Regions from separate parts of the Salinicoccus jeotgali genome, predicted to be linked through region 1. Evidence: riboswitches for the same ligand, from Rfam matches in the RefSeq annotation. Region 1 holds a riboswitch; the other holds the start of a gene.
The links. A riboswitch is a leader RNA that binds a small molecule or an ion and turns the genes downstream of it on or off. The one in region 1 is predicted to bind lysine.

Region 1 (6,174 bases):
TATAATTTAAGCATTAAATTCATATTATCATATTCAGAGGGACTTCATGCGGTGGTTTAGGATATTTCACTGGATTGACGAAATCCCCGCCTCAGACTGAGGACGGGGATTCCTACTCACTAGGCTTCAGAGCCTCTTTCTTCTATTGGTGAATTAACCATTTTCGATATGGCGACGACCAATATCAATAATACTGCAATAACTCCGAGTGATAGCAGTAGACTGGATGTGAATCCGAGCACCAAGTAACCCACTGTTGCAATCAATGCAGAACCGATGGCATATGGCAGCTGAGTAATCACATGAACGATGTGGTTGCATCCGGCACCGGTCGAGGACAGTATGGTCGAGTCGGAGATCGGGGAACAGTGGTCTCCGAACACAGCACCCGCCAGTACAGCTGCGATGCTCGGCAACAACAACTCTGTTTCATTCAGGGAGATCATGATCTCGCCGGTAATCGGAATCAGTATTCCAAAAGAACCCCAGCTTGTGCCAGTGGCCAGTGCCATCAGACATGCCACTATAAAGACTACTGCCAAGAGTACGCTGGTGGGCATATTGGAGCTCTCAACCATTCCACCAAGCAATTCCCCTGTGCCGATCTGACCGATCAGATCCCCTATCATCCAAGCCAGTGTGAGGACTAGAATAGCGGGGAACATTGCCATGAAACCTGTTTTGATGCCCAACCAAATTTCAGTTTTACCGAAATGTTCATCTTTTCTTGTGTATCTGAAATAATAGAACAGGCTAAGTACAAGACCGACGATCCCTCCAAGGACGAGGGAGTGTGTCACCATAGTGTTCTCGAATATGCTGAAGACATCAAATGACCCGCCTGCAATCACCCCTGTTATGAACATGAATAAGATGACTGTCGCAGCAAGACCCAATATCGGTACGATGAGTGCCTTGGCCGACCCTTTCTCATAGACCGGAAGATCTTCATCCGTCTCACCCGGCACCTCACGTGTACTGCCGAACAGTTCTCCATCCTGTATCGCGCGGGTTTCATGCTTCCTCATTGCACCAATATCGAACTTCACGAAGATGACGATGAACATCATCGCAATTGCCGTGATGACGTAGAAATTCATCGGGATCATATAGATGAACGCTTCAAATGGCGTAACACTGACCATCCCGGCAGCAGCTATCAGGGGCGCCACAAGTCCCATTATACCTGCCCCCCAACTGGAGATCGGTGACACAACAGAAACGGGAGAGGCCGTCGTGTCGATGAAATAGGCCAATTTCGCGCGTGAAACCTGATATTTATCAGTCAGTGGCTTAGCCACCTGACCTACGATCAATGCACTGAAATAATCATCGATGAAAACGATGATTCCAAGTAGCGCTGTAGCAAATGTCGCGCCTCTTCTGGATTTCACTTTCGTCAATGCCCAAGCCGTGAAGGCTTTCGCACCACCGGACATGTTCATGAAGGCAGTCATGATACCAAGGAGGCTTAAGAATATAAGTATGAAAGCGTTCCACGTATTAATGCTGCCCCCATCTATGAAAATAAGCAGAAAAGCGTCCCATATGACACCTAAAGTCCCAGTCACCTCAGCACCTGCCACGACAAGCGCTGATGTTATGATCCCTATCCCCAGACTGATGCCCACCTTACGCGTCAACAAGACCAGCAGTAATGTAAGTAACGGGGGAATCAGTGATATGTACTCCCAATTCAATATGCTCTGCATATTTTTAACCTCCAATAAAAAATGTGAATGTGATTTTACGATGATAAAGAAAAAGACGCCACAGCAGCATTACAGAATCAGCCACTGTGACGTCCATCACAATTACGTAGCGCATCATCGTAATGATAGTACCCGGCCTATTGAACCGGATCCCAGAATACCCCCCTACCAGGCGGTTTCTTCGGCAACTTCCCCTTTCCCGGAACATCAAAGCATGTCTGCTCCTTTCCGGTACTATTGGTCGTTGCAACCTCTACTTTCGATTATTAAGTTAATACATGACATTATAGCACATATACGTCATATTACAACTACAGTTTATCGGCATACATCTTTACGATGTCCCTCAGGAATTCAGGCATCTTATAGACTTTCTTCGAATAGCGGAATTGGGGGAATATCCTGCCGAACGTATACATATCCAATGTTCCGAGCTTATAGGTCTTACGGTCCTGTATCACTTCACCGTTGATGTAGTATTCCCGCTCAGATTGTATATATCCAATGTTGTCCATGACGAAGCAGCCGAATATATCCCCTCTGAAGCCAAGCCCCCGCACTATTTCATCCTTGAATTCATTTTGGGCAGCCTGATTGAACACTTCCTTCAGCTCACGTCCAGTCAACTCGATCTGTACTGCATTGATGGCATGAGGCAACACTTTATGCAGGTCATATTCGGTCAGGTCTCCACCGGCAAACGGCTTTGCGATCAACCCTGTATGCAGAAGGCCGACATCACTATCTGTAAATATTCGCACCATTTCCGCAAGTCTGGAGATGAACCTTCCTGTCGAATAGAGCCGCCTTTCTATAGGCGCCACATCATGTTTGACGACTGTCGACAACAGTTGGCGTCCCCTGTCATAATACTTATCTTCCGTTCCCGTCAGATAGTCAGTGTTATACAGACGTGCACGCTTATCCACCAATTTGCCCGCTTCAAAATCGAGCGTAACTTCCCCGACGTAATCACCGAACCGTCCGGCAGCTGCGAGCAGCGTATCGCCAACCCATTCCCCTTCTTCCAGGTGGTGGTGAGTATGGGAACTTAATATCACATCGATTTCAGGGAACATCATAGCAAGGGATTCATCATCGTAACGGCCCAGGTGGCTCATCATGATGATGCAGTCGACTTCAGTATTGATTTCCCGGATTGCGTGGAGGATCCAGTCGAATGCTTCGGACACTTCCCATCCGAGCGCCTTATAGAAGGGCGTGAATTCAACGGTAGCCGCAATGAAACCGAATTTTATACCTTTGATTTCCTTGATGACGTAAGGTTTGAAATAAGGTTGGGCACTGCCAACTTCCCGCAAATTCGCACAGATGACATCGAAGGCGGCATCATCATAGAGCGACTTAAGCTCCTCTTTCTGCAAAGTGATGCCTTCGTTGTTGCCGATCGTCGCCACCTCGCACCCCGCTTCATTCAGCAGCTCGACGTTCCCTTTGCCGAGTGTCGCTTCAGTATATGGATGGGCCCGATCGGTATGGTCCCCAAGATCGACGTAGACCATGTGATCTTTATATTGTTGTTTTTTGTTGATCAGAAAGTCACTGATCTTTTTATAGTTATATAAGTTGCTGTGTATATCGTTAGTATGGAAAAGTTTCAATTCCATTGAATCACCTCTATAGGATGGTCTTTAGGATCATGTAGATACCAAGCAATAAAAGGACTGTACGCAGGACGACGACCAGCGAGTCCGAGTTGAAATGACGATTCGCCATCACCCCGATTTTGGCACCGATGAAGGCAGCAGGCACGATTAAGGCAGCATACCAGACATCGACGTTCCCCTGCAGTATATGACCGAATGCAGCCGCACTTCCAGAGAAGAACACCATCATCATGCTGGTCCCGATTGCGATTGTTGCCGGCATACGGAAAACGAGCAGCATCAACGGCGTCATAAGGGCACCTCCACCGATACCGAAAAGGCCGGTGAAGAATCCTACTATGAAGGTTGAAATGATTGCGATATAAGCCGGAAAGCCATAATGGTGCACATCCCCCATATTATCCACATGAGGTTCCATGTAACGCTCATCCTGGAAAATTGAAATTGGCTTGATACGATCCCTGACGATAAGCAAGGTGCTTAAGAAGATGAGGAAGATGCCAAAGTATAAGTTGAAGCTGTCCACTGTAAAGAAACGGCTCGCATAGGACCCGATGAAGGCCCCTGGCATAATGCCGATCAGGAACAAGCCACCGTTTTTCTTATCCACCTGATTACTGCGTCCATAGGAGATCATTGCCGACAAGCCGATGACGATCAATATGATGCTCGAAGTACCAACGGCACTCTGTGGTGTTATCCGATCAAGGATACCCATATTGATGCCAAAGAAAATGAGCAGCGGCACTATGATGACGCCGCCACCGATGCCTACTAGTGCGCCGAGGGCAGAGGCCATCAGACCAATCATTATAAGGATGATATATTCCATAAGCATCACTCCTTCAAGGACCCGAAGGGGAACCTTGGTCATTATCATGGCATGCTTGCTTCAAATCAACTAGAACAGTCTCAGCTGCTTGGGTGAGAGTCCCTCATAGCGTATTCCCATCAGTGCCATGAACTGTTGGGCGTTTCCGGCAGCGTGCCCTCCGGAGTTGTTGTTGAAAATGATATGGATATCCCTCGTCTTGTGGCGCAGTATATCTACCTGCCTTTTCAGCCACTCCAGTTCTGCACCGTTATAATCATATAGGTAGCGTACATTCCGCCATTCTTCACTCGAACGGTCCTTCTGGGTCCACCCATGTACATTACGGCCATGTAGGCGGATGAAAGCTGTCTCATCCGTCACCCGGTTGACGAAGGGTATGCTGCCGATACCTGCCTGTGGTTCATCACAGATTGTATGGATGGCTTTATTGGCATGCAGGAATGCCAATGTATCCTCCTTGAATTGTTCCGTAAACCAGGATTGGTGCCTGAATTCGACAGCAGTTTTATAAGGGGCCAATTGTTCTTTGGCATACTTGACGTATTTAATGTTTCTGCTGGTGCAGTCAAACCATGGTGGGAACTGCAGGAGGACAAAACTGAGCTTGCCAGCCTGCTCCATTGGCCTTAACATGTCACGAAAGGCTGCGAATACATCCTTTATGGAATCATAGTGATCCCGGTAGTCACTGTGTCCCGTCATATACTGATGTGCTTTGACTATGAATTTGAAGCGTTCCGGGGTTTCATTGCACCACTTCTCAATTGTCGTATGACGTTGAATGGCATAATATGTAGCATCAAGTTCAACAATAGGAAAATGGGAGGCATAAGCCGTTAATTTATCTTTTTTATTTGTCAGGTCGGCATATAGGCTATGATGGTCGCCCCACCCTGTCAAACCGATATAGATCATAAAAATCACCTTACCTCATTATACCATATCCCCTACGCATAATTATATTAGGCGCAAGGTGAAAAAATCCAATACTGACATTTATAATCACAGCAAATCATGTTATTATTTATTTATAATAATTATAAATAACAACAGTGCTTCACTAAGTTGGCGAAGTCCAGTATCATAAAGTGAACTGAGAAACTAAATTTTGGGTGGCAGACAAACGGAATGGAACGCTGTCATATCTCTCCCGCTATGCGGTCCAATCGTTTCTTCATGATAATGATTACGGTTCATCATTCTATAATACAAGGAGTACAATCCAATGAGCATAATAGAATTCAGCAATGTCAGCTATAAGGACATTCTGCATGACATCACCGGCCACTTCAAAGAAGGACGCATCACTACTTTCGTCGGCCCGAGCGGCGCCGGCAAAACGACGTGCCTGAAACATATAAACGGATTGTTGTCCCCGGACTCAGGCGAGATATTCTTCAGAGGGGAAAACATCCGTAACATGGATATGATAGAACTCAGGAAGAAGATAGGGATGGCTTTTCAGAGCGCACCGATGATTGGTGGCACAGTGTATGATAACATCAACCTCCCTAAAGCAATATTCAATGAATCACTGGACAAAGCACACGCTACTGAACTCCTTGATGGTGTGGACCTCGGCGATATTCCGCTGGATCAGGACATCCGCTCCTTATCAGGCGGGGAGAAAAGCCGCATTTCGATTGCCCGTACATTGGTCAACCAGCCGGAAGTACTGCTTCTCGATGAAATCACTTCAAGTCTCGACTACCGCATGGTGAAAGAGGTTGAGCGGATGATCGTCAAGCTCCAGCGAAAACATGATGTGACCGTCATATGGATCACTCACGACCTGGACCAGGCAAGGCGTGTCAGCGACGATATGTGGTTCCTCCGTAAAGGTGAGCTCATCGAATTTGGCGATGCTTCATTCATCGACGAATCCAGCAATCCGCTGGTACAAAAATTTGTGGAAGGGGAGGAACTATGACATTCGCCCAACTTTCTCTGTCCTTAGTCTTTATCGCAATTCCCCTAGCTCTTACGCTTTTTCTTAAAC
Region 2 (6,174 bases), 840 kb from region 1:
TCGGTATGGAGGCCATCAATATTCTGGGTCACGGTCCCAAGCGAACGCCCTGCAGTCTCCATTTCCGCAATGAAGTGATGGACAATGTTTGGGTGCTTGTCGCTGGTCAGCAGGCGTTTCCTGTAGAACTGCACAAAGCGCTCAGGTTCTTCATCGAGATGGTCGCGGCTTAAAAGATATTCAGGTGAATTTCCCGACTGTCTGATTTCATCGAACAATCCACCCATACTCCTGAAATCCGGTATGCCACTTTCAACTGAAACTCCAGCACCAGTAAAAAAGACGATATCGTGACTGGTATCGATAATGCTTTGAAACCGGCGTATATCGTTCTCCATCGGTACTCATCCTCCTAGAATTATATTTCAATGGTACCATAAATGTGGTATCATCGCTTAAGAATATACTAAAGGAGAATGCCTATGCTACAGGTAACAGACGTAAGTCTTAGGTTTGGTGACCGCAAACTATTCGAAGACGTAAATATAAAATTCACGCCAGGAAATTGTTATGGTCTCATTGGGGCGAATGGCGCCGGCAAATCAACATTTCTGGATATCCTCTCAGGAGAAATAGAAGCTCAGACTGGTCATGTGAGCCTAGGGAAAGACGAGCGTCTCGCTGTATTGAAACAGGACCATTTCGGTTACGAAGATCAGCGTGTATTGGACGTCGTCATGATGGGACACTCGAAACTTTGGGAAATAATGAATGAGAAGAACGAAATTTACATGAAACCGGACTTTTCTGATGAAGATGGCATACGTGCAGCCGAGCTTGAAGGTGAATATGGTGAAATGGGCGGATGGACAGCCGAAGCCGACGCTGAAAGCCTGCTCCACGGACTGGGTATAAAATCTGACTTGGTCGATAAGAATATGTCGGAACTCGAAAACAATCAGAAAGTGAAGGTCCTGTTGGCCCAAAGCCTGTTCGGCGACCCGGATGTACTGCTTTTGGATGAGCCGACCAACGGTCTCGATATAGAAGCGATTCAGTGGCTTGAGGAGTTCCTCATCAATTTCGATAATACTGTTATCGTGGTTTCCCACGACCGTCGATTCCTTAATAATGTATGTACCCATATTGCGGATCTTGATTTTGGTAAGATCGAGCTTTATGTGGGCAACTATGATTTCTGGTATCAATCCAGTCAACTCGCCCAGCAAATGGCACAGGACCAGAATAAGAAAAAAGAAGAGAAAATCAAAGAACTCAAGGATTTCGTTGCACGCTTCAGTGCCAACGCCTCCAAGTCCAAGCAGGCGACAAGCCGTAAGAAGACCTTGGAAAAGATCGAATTGGATGACATAAAGCCATCATCAAGAAAATATCCATTCGTCAAGTTCACGCCAGAACGTGAAATCGGCAATGACCTCCTCTATATTAAAGGGCTTAGCCACAGCATCGATGGCGTCAAGGTGTTGGATGACGTCAATTTGACACTCGACCCTTATGATAAAGCAGTTTTAATTGGTTCATCAGAAATTGCCCGCACTACTTTCCTCCGCATATTGGCTGGCGAAATTACTCCTGATGAAGGAGAAGTAAGATGGGGCGTGACAACAAGTCAAAGTTATATGCCAAAAGACAATTCAGCTTATTTCGAAGGGGTGAACACGAACTTGGTGGACTGGCTGCGTCAGTATGCCCCTCCTGAGGAGCAGACAGAAACTTTCCTCCGAGGATTCTTAGGCCGCATGCTTTTCAGTGGTGAAGAAGCTAAGAAGAAAGCAAATGTTCTTTCCGGGGGAGAAAAAGTTCGTGCAATGCTCTCTAAGATGATGTTATCCAAAGCCAACGTGGTACTTCTTGATGAACCGACAAACCACTTGGATCTTGAAAGCATCACGGCAGTGAATGATGGATTGAAGGATTTCAAAGGCTCAATCATATTCACTTCACATGATTTTGAATTCATCAACACCATCACAAATAAAGTGATTGAACTGCAGGATAAAGGTGCAATCGTCAAAGAATCAAGCTATGAGGAGTACCTGAAGGACAAAGGTCTCATAAAATCCTAATTAAAAGATAATTTAAAAAAATATAAAATAAAACAGTTTACTTATATAGGCTGTCTATGTATAATCATATCTACAAATCAAATATGTTTGGATGAGGCGCATCAATCATGAGTAGCCGCTTGCTAAAGTCTGCGAACTTTAAGCTGGTGAAAGGGTGCGATGCCGAAATAGTGCACTGTTGCAGCAGTCTGCTATTGGATCCGGTGGTTAAGAGCTACGGGTCTGTCATTATTTTTTAATAATGGAGTGCATCACTTGTATATGGATAAAACAAGTCTGGCATTCTGATTTGACCCCCTCCAGGTTTACAGATGAAATAAAACATCTGTAAACCTGGAGGGGGTTCTTTTATGACTGACAAATATTATTCATTTGAAGAAAAGCTGAAAATGATTCAGGAATTGAGGGTAGGCATCAGTCCAAGCCATATATCCACAAAGCATCAGGTGTCTGTTGAGACACTTAGAAAGTGGCGGATAAAGTATGAGAAGCATGGTGCTGAGGGATTAAAGAAACGGGACAGGCATAGAACATATACCCGCGGCTTTAAAAAAATGGTCGCAAAAGAATATATGAATGGAATGATCTCCACTCACGAACTCGCACACAAATATGACATACCGTCGAAAACAACTGTTCGGAATTGGATTATACGTTACAATAATGGTGAAGAAATAAGAACGACGCGGGAGGGAGCTTCACCATTGACCAAGGGACGGAAAACAACGTACGCAGAACGGGTTGAGATTGCGCAGTATCATGCACAGGGGGATATCAGTTATCGTGAACTTGCCGAAAGATTTGAGGTGAGTTACCAGCAGGCCCGGAATATCATTGTGAAATACAAGGAATATGGTGAAATCGGCCTTGAGGACAGACGCGGAAAAGGAAAATCAGAAGACCAGCTCACTGAGACGGACCGCTTGAACAGAGAAATTTCCATGCTCAAAGCAGATAAACGAAAGCTTGAGGTGGAGAACGCCCTGCTAAAAAAGTTGGAGGAACTCGAGAGGGATTAAAATACAGCCGGGTTCCCAGTCACACGCTCCACACTGCCATCACTACGTTGCATAATGAAGGCTATGCCATCTCTGAATTATGCCATACGGCAGGCATCTCAAGACAAGCGTATTATCAATATCAGAAACGCCCCGTGCCACACGCTGAAGCAGAGAATGACACAGTGGCCAGTGCGATTGCCGAAATCTATGTTGAAACGGACGGCATCTATGGCTATCGTCAGATGTGCCATGCGGTCAACAAAGCCTTGAGGACGGGGTATAACAGGAAACGCATCTATCGGCTGATGACACGGATGGGCTTGAAATCGGTGACCCGGATCAAAAAGAAACAATACGTCCCCCACACACCGCAACAGGTCGCTGAGAACGTATTGAACAGAGATTTCCACGCAGCCCATGTGAATGAGAAATGGCTCACCGATGTGACTGAATTCAAAGCGCTGAACGGAGAGAAAGCCTACTTGAGCGCGATCATCGATCTGTACGACAACAGTATTGTGGCCTACAAATTCGGCCGTTCAAACAATAATCAGCTTGTTTTTGATACATTCACTTCTGCGATTCAAAAGCACCCGCAGGCAACGCCGCTTGTGCACAGTGACCGTGGCTTCCAGTACACCTCCTACGGCTTTAAAAAGATTCTGGATGCCCAGCAGATTCAACAAAGCATGTCCCGCGTCGGAAGATGCATCGATAATGGCCCGATTGAAGCATTCTGGGGAAAAATCAAATCGGAACGGTTCCACATCAGACGCAAGCAGAAGTACTATGCGGATTATCAAACAATTATAGAAGACATTACACGCTATATTGAGTTTTACAACCACCACAGACCGCAACACAAATTCAAGGGATTGAGTCCGCTGGAATTCAGGGCATTGGCGGCATAGAAAAACGCCTGAGAATCTCCATTCTCAGGCGGGAAACATTTATATTATTTCATCTGTCAACTTGGTAGGGTTCAGATCATTCTGCCAGACTTGTTTTTTTTATTATTTCTGGTGTGTGCTCCCAGTGACAGGAGGACATATGGACGCTAAAGTTTTGAAGTTCGGTGGTTCATCAGTTGGTGGTTTCGATAAGATCAGAATCATAGCGGAACAATTGCAGGAAAGGATACAATCTGGAGAAAAATTGATAGTGGTGGTAAGTGCCATGGGAAGAACGACGGATGAGTTGCTGACAAACATCAATACGCTCTCCTCCGCCCCAAAAGAAGATCATGTCGCTCTTCTTTTGACAACAGGCGAACAGCAGACCATCTCCTACCTATCGATCATCCTTGAAAATCTAGGTGTGCGCACTAAGGCGATGACTGGCTATCAGGCGGGGATAAAGACATTTGGCGGTCATATGAAGAGCCGCATTGCAAATATAGATCAACATGCCATAGAATCCAGCCTGGCATCATATGATGTTGTCGTAATAGCAGGATTTCAAGGCGTCAATGGTGAAGGAGAAATAACAACACTGGGACGCGGAGGCTCAGACACTACAGCAGTCGCCCTGGCTGCACGATGTAATATCCCTTGTGAGATATATACGGATGTAGAAGGTCTCTATGCAACAGATCCCCGCCTCTACAGCGCGGCAAGCAGAATCTATGAAATCAATTATGACGAAATGATGGAGATGAGTGCACTTGGTGCAGGCGTTCTTGAAACGCGTTGCATAGAGATTGCCAAAAATCATTCCATTCCCCTTTATTTGGGACAGACATCATCAGAAAAGAAAGGAACATGGATTATGCAGGAGACAGAGATCATTGAACGTAAAGCGGTGACAGGTATTGCCTTAGACAGCAACATGATGCATGTGACGCTGTACGAGCCAAGACAAGACTCCACACTTATATTTGATCTATTCAAGCAATTTGATAGTCATGAAGTCAATATCGACATGATATCGCAAGTCATCAACAGTGGAGGATTTCAACTTTCATTTACGGTCAAGGGAACCGACGCCCTGCAACTACACGAAATACTCGAGTCGATTGAGGAGATGCATAGAGAAATGGTGACGGAGGTCAGGACAGACCGGGCTAAAGTTTCAATCATCGGTTCCGGCATGCGGGATATGACGGGTGTTGCATCTAAAGCTTTTATCTCATTACACCAATCCGACATACCTTTTTATCAGACGACCACTTCGGAAATCAGCATTTCCTATGTGATCGACAAGAAGAACGAAACTCGGGCAGTCGAGATGCTCGCCGGAAAATTCAATATATAATTTTGGAGGTTTTTAGATGGTTAAGGTTGCAATTGTGGGGGCGACAGGTGTCGTCGGAGATAAGATGGTTGAAATGTTCGGGAAGTATGAAATAGAACCGGAAGAACTCATATTGTACTCTTCTCCGCGTTCTGCAGGCCGACAAATCGAAATCCATAATAAATTGTACACGGTCCAAGCATTGACCGAGCAATCAGTGGATGAAAAATTCGATTACGTCATTATGAGTGCAGGCGGGACGACGAGTGAACATTATGCGCCATTGTTTGAGGAAAACGGAGCCATCGTAATAGACAACTCCAGCCATTGGCGGATGCATGAGGACGTCGATCTTATAGTGCCGGAGATCAATTCGCCAAAACTGAAGCGCAGAATAATAGCAAACCCGAACTGTTCTACAATCCAGTCTGTAGTTGTGCTTGACCCATTGAAGAAAAGATTCGGCTTAAGCAGAGTCGACTACACTACCTATCAGGCAGTGTCCGGTTCAGGGAGTGGTGGTCTGCGTGATCTGGAAGACGGTGCGAAAGGTGCGGCTCCAACCACTTATCCCCACCCGATCCATGATAATGTCCTCCCCCATATCGACGTCTTCATGGAAGACGGCTACACAAAAGAAGAGCATAAGATGATTTCAGAAACACGTAAGATATTGAGCCAGCCTGAACTCCCTGTGACTGCTACGTGTGTGAGGGTCCCTGTTTCAAACAGCCATAGCGTCCAGATTAACGTCACACTTGAGGCGCAGGCGACTGTTGAAGATATCAGGGAAGCGTTCAAAGGATTGCCCCATATCAGCATAATTGATGATCCGAGCAACAACCTGTACCCTACTCCATTGGCAAGCACCGGCAAATCACAAGTGTTCGTCGGCAGGATCCGTAAAGATGAAT

Region 2: linked by a shared signal. The riboswitch ahead of ACZ43I_RS06555 (transposase) and the one ahead of ACZ43I_RS02355 (Na+/H+ antiporter NhaC family protein) in region 1 are both predicted to bind lysine.

The regions. Positions count from the first base shown of each region.
Region 1 covers NZ_AP043830.1:457,517-463,690, reverse strand. The annotation lists gene ACZ43I_RS02355 (Na+/H+ antiporter NhaC family protein) at 120-1,712, opposite strand; lysine riboswitch at 1,812-1,976, opposite strand; gene ACZ43I_RS02350 (bifunctional metallophosphatase/5'-nucleotidase) at 2,024-3,340, opposite strand; gene ACZ43I_RS02345 (sulfite exporter TauE/SafE family protein) at 3,351-4,172, opposite strand; gene ACZ43I_RS02340 (DUF72 domain-containing protein) at 4,242-5,090, opposite strand; gene ACZ43I_RS02335 (ABC transporter ATP-binding protein) at 5,401-6,105, shown strand; gene ACZ43I_RS02330 (ABC transporter permease) at 6,102-6,174, shown strand, end outside.
Region 2 covers NZ_AP043830.1:1,292,633-1,298,806, reverse strand. The annotation lists gene ACZ43I_RS06565 (NAD-dependent protein deacylase) at 1-338, opposite strand, end outside; gene ACZ43I_RS06560 (ABC-F family ATP-binding cassette domain-containing protein) at 423-2,027, shown strand; lysine riboswitch at 2,111-2,287, shown strand; gene ACZ43I_RS06555 (transposase) at 2,378-3,046, shown strand; gene ACZ43I_RS06550 (IS3 family transposase) at 3,094-3,939, shown strand; gene ACZ43I_RS06545 (aspartate kinase) at 4,079-5,281, shown strand; gene ACZ43I_RS06540 (aspartate-semialdehyde dehydrogenase) at 5,298-6,174, shown strand, end outside.